2 regions of the Paenibacillus sp. FSL R7-0313 genome follow, and region 1 is predicted to be linked to the other one. Evidence: predicted binding sites of a transcription regulator. Region 1 holds the regulator's gene; the other holds the start of a gene.

Region 1 (4,211 bases):
TGTTTGGTCTGTTGCCTGAACGAAGTGATGCTTCACCGGGCGAGACGGGGCAATTTTCACTGCGTCTGAAAGCATCTCAGAAACCTGCAAAATGGCAGGAGTTGCAGGATCTGGAGAACCAGATCTATGTGACTCTGGGCGATTTGGTTCGCAAAGGGGACAAATTGCTGCTTGAAGTGAAAGAGGATCAGGATGATTATCAATCGGATAGTCTGATCACGGACATTACAGGATTACTGAAAGATCTGACCACATTGAAGGAGAATCTACGTTTCTTCATGCGTATGGATGACGCCAAAACGGTGTACTGGATGGAAGCCAGCGGCCAGTTCCGCAGCAAATCTCTCCAGCTGTATGCCGTACCTGTAGATGTCAGTGCACAACTTAAGGATTTGTTTTTTGATAAAAAGAAAAGTGTTGTGCTTACATCAGCTACGCTTTCGGTAGATAAGTCATTCCAGTTCATGATTGAGCAGCTTGGCTTGCAGGAAGCTTCCGAGAATAATCGGTTGTTAACATCAATGCTGCCATCACCTTTCAACTATCGCGATCAGGCACTTCTGGTGATTCCGCGTGATTTCCCGAGTGTGAAGGGCAGTGTGGGTGATGCGCACTTTGTTAATATGCTGGTGCAATCACTCGCAGAGACGGCAATTGCTACGCGTGGACGCATGATGGTTCTGTTTACTTCATACAAGATGTTGCGACAGGTCTATGATCCACTGAAAGAGGCGCTGTCTGGCAACGACATCTCGTTGCTTGGTCAAGGCGTTGATAGTGGAAGTCGTTCCAAATTGACTCGCAGGTTCCAAGATGCCAAAGCAACAGTACTTCTGGGCACAAGCAGCTTCTGGGAGGGTGTAGATATCCCGGGAGAGGCTCTGACCTGTCTCGCTATAGTGCGACTGCCTTTCCAGCCGCCGAATCATCCGTTGGTGGAAGCCAAGAGTGAGTTGCTTCAGGAACAGAAGAAAAATCCGTTCATGAAACTGTCCGTGCCACAAGCGGTCATTCGTTTCAAGCAGGGATTTGGCCGATTGGTGCGTACAGCAAAGGACAGAGGAATTGTCATTGTTTATGATACACGTGTGATTGAAGCGTACTATGGTAAATTCTTTTTATATTCATTACCAGGTCCCAAAATGGAGCATATGCTCACGGAGCAGATGGTTCCACGAATCACCGAGTGGTTGGAAAAACCTGCTAATGAACAAGAATAATGGTTGTTTTGTTCGTTATATCATTGCATGACACTATCGTTTGGCGTTAAACTTTATTAGATATTTCCGTATCCGATTAAAGCAGTTGCACGTAAGAACTTATAACCTAAATTACAAGGAGCATTCTGTATAAAATGTCACGTCTATCATTGAGTTTATACAGAATGCTCATCTTTTCATCTATTATTTTATCGTGGCCTTGGTAAGGGGGAGCAAGAATGAAATCGGATAAAATTTCGGAAGCGGTGGTACGACGTCTGCCTGTATACTTGCGCTATTTGAGCGAGTTGCACCAGCGTGAGGTGGCTACTGTTTCTTCTCAAGAGCTTGGACAAAGGCTGGATCTGAATCCGGCCCAAATTCGTAAAGACCTGGCTTACTTCGGTGATTTTGGTCGTAAAGGGATCGGGTATGATGTATCCTATTTGATCGAGAAAATTCGTCACATTCTCAAAATCGATCAGCAAATTAATGTAGCTCTGGTAGGTGCGGGTAACCTCGGACAGGCCTTGTCCAACTACAACGCATATCTGAAAGACAACATGAAGATTGTTGCTGTATTTGATGCATATGGACCGAAGATTGGTAGTCAAATCAACAGTTTGACGGTAAAACCAATGAATGAATTGACGGAAGCGGTTAAAACGGATAACATCCGCATCGGTATTATTACGGTTCCGGATACGGAAGCCCAAAATGTAGCCGATCAGCTTATTGAATCGGGAATTGAAGCGATCCTTAATTTTGCACCAACAATTCTAAAAACACCGCCGCATATCCGCATTCACCATGCTGACTTTACAACGGATCTGCTTAGTTTGGCCTATTACTTGGAGACTGGAAAGGACGACGAGGAAGATGACAACAAATAGATGGGTAATTCACAACGGCAAATTTGCCGTTAATGAAGGCGGCACAACATGGAACGTTGTTCAAGGATACATGGTTGTTGAGAATGACAAGATTGTGCATATTGGTGAGACATTGCCGGATGGAGACGAAAATTGTACCAAAGTGGATGGAAAAGGATTGTTCTTCCTGCCGGGTCTGATCAATACGCATGGTCATGCAGCAATGTCGTTACTCAGAGGGCACGGAGACGATCTTGCGTTGCAAGTATGGTTGCAGGAAAAAATGTGGCCGATGGAAGCGAAAATGACTTCAGAAGACGTATATTGGGGAACTTCGCTATCGGTGCTTGAAATGTTGAAAGGCGGAACTACAGCTTTCCTGGACATGTACGATCACATGGATCAAGTTGCCAAAGTTGTGGAGCAATCCGGCGTTAGAGCAGCACTGGCACGTGGTGTAATCGGGCTGTGCTCGGAAGAAGAGCAACTGCGGAAGCTGGAGGAGTCGGCAGCGTTTGCACGTGAGTGGAATGGACAGGCAGATGGTCGCATTACAACCGTAATCTCGCCACACGCACCATATACATGCCCTCCTGACTACATAGAGAAGCTTGTACAGGTCGCGAACGACCTAAACCTTCCTCTTCATACACATATGTCGGAAACGCTTCGTGAAGTCGAGCAGAACGTGGCTGATTATGGACTGCGTCCTGTAGCACATCTGGAGAAACTGGGCTTTTTCTCCCGTCCATCCCTGGTTGCACATGCGGTGCATCTGAATGACGAAGAGATTGAGATTCTGGCCCGTCATGATGTGGCTGTATCCCATAACCCGGGAAGTAACCTGAAACTCGCTTCCGGTGTTGCGCGTGTACCTGCGTTGCTGAAAGCAGGAGTTACCGTTTCACTCGGAACTGACGGACCAGCAAGTAACAACAACCTGGATATGTTCGAGGAAATGAGACTGGCTGCATTGATCCACAAAGGTGTATCTGGTGACCCGACGGCAGTGCCAGCAGGCGAAGCGTTACTACTCGGAACGTCATATGGTGCCAAATCAATCTTCTTGAACAATACCGGAGCACTCCAGGTCGGCATGAAGGCTGATTTTATCGCCTTGGACATTGAACAGGCACATTTCTATCCACATACAGACCTGATCTCACATACGATCTACTCGGCTTCTGCCAAAGATGTTGAGCACGTATGGGTGGATGGGAAACAAGTGGTGAAACATGGCGAATGTCTGACGCTGGATGAAGAGCGCATTTTGCGTGAGTCTCAATTGGCATTTGATGGTCTGCTTGCTCGTTAATTGCAGGATAGAGCATCATAGGGAAAGGAAGTTCGGCTTTTGAAGAAAAAAAAGAAGTGGATATGGATTTCGCTGCTTGCACTGGTTCTGATTCTGTTTGGACTTCAGCGTTATTACGTCCATGTCACGCAGGACCAGCGCAAGGAAGAAGCGCTCGCAATACAGGCAGCACAGGAGCAACTGGGCATTACATCCTATGATGAATTGCGCAAGTACATCTGGGGAGACAAAGAAGGCTCTGACAACATCTACTGGACCCTGATCGGCAAAAACAAGGATAACCAGGATGTTATGGTCTGGGTTAAATTCGATGCAAACAATCAACCGGCTAAGGGTGCAAACGCTGTACACAGTGAGCTGCTGCAGAATGGCATGTCCGAAGCGCAGATCCGCAATCGCTTCAGTTCTGAAGTTCCTGCCGGCGAGATTAAGCGAATCATGCCCGGAGTTGTGAATGGAATATATGTGTGGCAAGTGTATTATAAAGACGGTACGCATAACCACTATCGTTTTTATCGTTTTAGCAACGGAGAACAGGTGGACCTGGTCTACACACTCCCGAACAGCTAGAACAAATAGAGTGACATAGCTAGAGAATGAATGAAACAAAAGAACCGGCAGACGGATATCCGACTGAACCGGTTCTTTGTGTTGCCCGTAAACTTAAATAATTTAAATAGTTAAAATTAATAATTTATTCATATTTTCGCCTTCGAAATTGTATATACGATGTGATATACTCAGATATGTACTCAAAGTTACATTCAAAACAAATAAACCTGTCGAAATTATCGCAGGAGTCAATGTGCACATATTCTTATATAC
Region 2 (4,211 bases), 2.7 Mb from region 1:
TACCATTGTCTTTGGCGTGTATAATGGCCTTGGATTGGTTGCCTGCCGGAATCGTCACACTTGTTGTAACGTCACCTGCACCAACATCTTCACGAAGCCAGTTTTTGATTGATTCGATAAGCCCTTCATTATATCCGTTCAGTATCATGACATCAATTCCTCCACAATCGCTTGTTCTCGCTGCTGCAGACTATGCTTCTGCCACACGATATCATCACGTGCCGGGAAATCCTCACGATAGTGAGCCCCCCGACTCTCCTCGCGGTGTAATGCTCCGCTGGTAACTAACCAGGCACAGGTCAGAAGGTTGGCATACTCCAGCTCTTCCTTATGAGTGAGTGTCTGATCAAAAAATTGCAATTCCTGTTGTAGCTTGTCCATGGCCTTCTGCAGGTCCTCACCATTTCGGCGCAAGCCTACCTGACGAACCATCATTTTCTGTAATCGTAAGCGTCTCTCGGATACCGGCTTTTGCTCTTCCATGATCTTGCTGATCTTGCTATTCATGTCCACAGATGAAGGCGCAGTCCCTCTTACTTGTAATGAACCAAGCGGTGGAAGAGATTGAATACGATCAACAATTCTCCGACCAAATACAATCGCTTCAGACAAGGAGTTGCTTGCCAGACGATTAGCTCCGTGTACTCCTGTAGAAGACACCTCACCACAAGCAAATAACCGTGAGATGCTGCTCTCTCCACTTAGATCCGTTTTCACACCACCCATCATGTAATGGGCAGCAGGTGCAATCGGAATCCAGTCCGTTGTCATGTCCAATCCATAACGCATACAAGTCTCATATATGGTAGGGAACCGATGCTTGATCATCTCTGGCTGTTCATGTGTAATGTCCAAATACACAAAGGTACTGTTGGTGGACTCCATCTCACTAACAATCGCTCGTGCCACGATATCGCGTGGGGCCAGTTCAAGCTGGGCATGATAACGATCCATGAATCGTTCGCCCTTCACATTGCGCAAATATGCTCCTTCGCCGCGTACTGCTTCTGACACAAGGAAGCGCGGGGCCCCCGGGTAACAAAGAGAGGTGGGGTGGAATTGGATAAACTCCATATCACGCACGATAGCCCCAGCCCGGTAGGCCATGGCTACACCATCGGCAGTAGCTACATCCGGATTCGTCGTGTATCGGTACAGTTGCCCTGCCCCACCAGAGCAAAGAACGGTGGCCTGTGCCTTCACGAACACTTGCGATCCGTCATCCTTCTGAACCAGAGCGCCAATGCATTCCCCTCGATCTGTAATCAGGTCAACAACAAAGTGCTCATCCCATACTTCAATTCCGGGATGTTCATTCACTTCGACCGCAAGCGCACGTACAATTTCATATCCTGTTGCATCTCCGTTGGCATGCAAAATACGGCGGTGGCTATGCGCACCTTCCTGCGTCAACGCCAACTCGCCGTTCTCCAGATCAAATAAAGTACCCAAACGAATCAGTTCCTTCACTCCGTCCGGACCCTCATTCACCAATACCTCTACCGCTTCGGAGCGGCATAAGCCCGCTCCTGCTACAAGTGTATCCTGCAAGTGGTAAGCAGGTGAATCATCCTCAGCAATAACCGCAGCGATGCCCCCCTGCGCATATCTGGTGTTACTTTCAAGTAATGACTTCTTCGTGATCATTAATACACGTTGTTGTTCACTTGCCTTAATGGCAGTAAACAAACCAGCAATCCCTGAGCCTATAACCAGTACATCCGTCTCTACCATGGGTAGCGCAGACAGATCAAAATCAACTAAATATTGCGGTATCATGTTATTCACCTGTCTTGGAGCAAGAGTAGCGCATCCTACTTTACCAACAACATGCGCTCTAGTGATTCTCTGGCTTTGTCGGCAACGGCCGGTGGCACGTAGATTTGCGGCTTCATCGTTTCCAGGCATTTCACCAGTTTCTTCAAGTTGTTCACCTTCATGTTGGGACATACGAGGAACTTGGTAGCAAAGTGGAACTGTTTATCCGGACTATCCAGACGAAGCTGATATCCTGTACCATCTTCGGTACCTACGATAAATTCCTTGGCTGATGAATTTTTGCAATACTCCAGAATAGCTGTTGTGCTGCCTACAAAATCACCCATTTCTACAACCTCAGGGCGACACTCTGGATGGACAACAAACTCTGCATTTGGATGCTTGGCTCTCATCTCCACCACATCTTTGACTGTAAGCATATCGTGAGTGTTGCAGTAGCCTTCCCAGATAATCATTTTCTTGTCGGTATGCTGCTGCACATAATGTCCCAAGTTTTTATCCGGTACCCAGATAATTTCGTCGGAATCCACCGATTGAATAACCCGGACTGCATTCGCCGATGTACAACAGATGTCAGTCTCTGCTTTGATCTCAGCCGAGGAATTGATATACGTAACCACCTTGGCATTAGGATGTTGTGCTTTCAATTTGCGTAGTCCATCCACATTCACCATATCTGCCATTGGGCAGCCCGCACGTTCGTCCGGGATAATAACTGTTTTATTGGGCGCAAGAATTTTAGCGCTTTCACCCATAAAATGAACACCACAGAAAACGATCACATCCGCATCTGTTTGTGCTGCCTTCTGGGCTAACAGAAACGAATCTCCACGGAAGTCGGCAACCTCCTGTACTTCGTCACGTTGATAATAATGGGCAAGAATAATGGCATTACGTTCCTTCTTCAACTCCATAAGCCGCGCACGCAGCTCGCGGTTCATCTCAGCCTTGCGCTCTAAAGCCAGAGCTTCCACCTGTGATCCTCTCCTTTATCGGGACAGCGTCATGCGCTGTTTCGTGGGCTAACCTAAGTCGTTATCTTCGCTTGAGAAACGAATCACAAGCGGTTTAACAACTAATTTACACAACGTTCACGACTCTGTCAATAAATGAAAAAGGCCCGGAACAGCGCTGTAACCACCTGTTTGCTAACTGGTTCGCCATCTAACTCCCGTTTATCTTTATCTATCCTCTTTTAAAATAATGGATAAAAAAAGAGAGCCCCAGGGCTCTCTTGATTTCACCTGCTATCATAGCCAGATGTATTATGCATTAAGACGTTGGCTTTGTTCCGCCATCATCCGGGTTATTGTTATTACCCTTTTCCAGATTCGGAGCTTCGTTTGGAATATCTCCGGCTGGTGGCTCAGGCGTTTCATCTTTACCTTGAATACGAACACGCACATCTCCGATGTTGTCGATGATTGGCTCTCCGCCTTCAGTTGGTGTGCCTTCACCATCATTGTCATTCTCTGCTTTTGGAGTCAAAGAACCTGTTTCGATCAATTGCTTGATCTGATCCATTTCCAAAGTCTCTACCTCAAGCAAAGTTTGAGCGATCAGGTGCATCTCTTTTGAATGTTTAACAAGCAAGTCTTTACACTTCTCATAACAATCATTGATAAAGCGTTGCATTTCCTGATCAATCTCGTAAGCAATGGAATCCGAGTAATTCTGTTCATGACCGATATCCCGACCAAGGAATACCTGTCCTTGTGAACTTCCGAATTGCATAGGTCCCAATTTCTCACTCATACCGTATTCCATAACCATGCTGCGAACAATACCTGTCGCTTGCTGGAAGTCACTGTATGCACCAGTACCAATTTCTCCGATGAACAATTCTTCAGCTACACGACCCCCGAGAAGTCCGGTTACTTTATCCAGCAATTCCTGCTTGGTAACCAGCATACGGTCTTCTTTTGGCAACATGATTACATATCCACCCGCACGTCCGCGCGGAATAATGGTCACTTTATGTACCATATCAGCATGTTCGAGGAAGTATCCTACAATGGTATGACCTGCTTCATGATAAGCAACGATTCGTTTCTCGCGATCACTGATGACACGGCTTTTCTTCTCCGTACCAACGATGACACGGTCAATCGCTTCGTCAACTTCCTTCATGGAAATATCTTTACGATTACGACGCGCTGCAAGCAATGCCGCTTCGTTCAAGAGATTCTCCAAATCCGCACCAGAGAAACCTGTTGTACGCTTCGCGATAATATCCATCTTCACATCTTTGGTCAGTGGTTTATTACGGGAATGTACTTTCAGGACAGCTTCACGACCTCTTACATCAGGGCGGTCAACCGTAATTTGACGGTCAAAACGTCCTGGACGCAGCAAGGCAGGGTCCAAAATATCTGCACGGTTCGTTGCAGCTACGATGATAATACCTTCGTTAGCTCCGAAACCGTCCATTT

The links. The regulator Rex, encoded in region 1, represses fermentation and respiration genes when NADH is low (regulators of the CRP and FNR family bind a similar motif). The targets are predictions, from matches to a motif close to TTGTGAAATATTTCACAA.
Region 2: the regulator Rex is predicted to act here: its motif matches at 2,825-2,842, upstream of nadA (quinolinate synthase NadA).

What each region holds. Positions count from the first base shown of each region.
Region 1 is NZ_CP150219.1:3,815,949-3,820,159, forward strand. Features, by position in the region: gene dinG (ATP-dependent DNA helicase DinG) at 1-1,220, shown strand, start outside; gene NSQ38_RS16870 (redox-sensing transcriptional repressor Rex) at 1,439-2,092, shown strand; gene NSQ38_RS16875 (amidohydrolase) at 2,079-3,386, shown strand; gene NSQ38_RS16880 (DUF5590 domain-containing protein) at 3,426-3,956, shown strand.
Region 2 is NZ_CP150219.1:1,085,570-1,089,780, forward strand. Features, by position in the region: gene nadC (carboxylating nicotinate-nucleotide diphosphorylase) at 1-148, opposite strand, end outside; gene nadB (L-aspartate oxidase) at 145-1,779, opposite strand; gene nadA (quinolinate synthase NadA) at 1,815-2,753, opposite strand; gene ftsH (ATP-dependent zinc metalloprotease FtsH) at 3,052-4,211, opposite strand, start outside.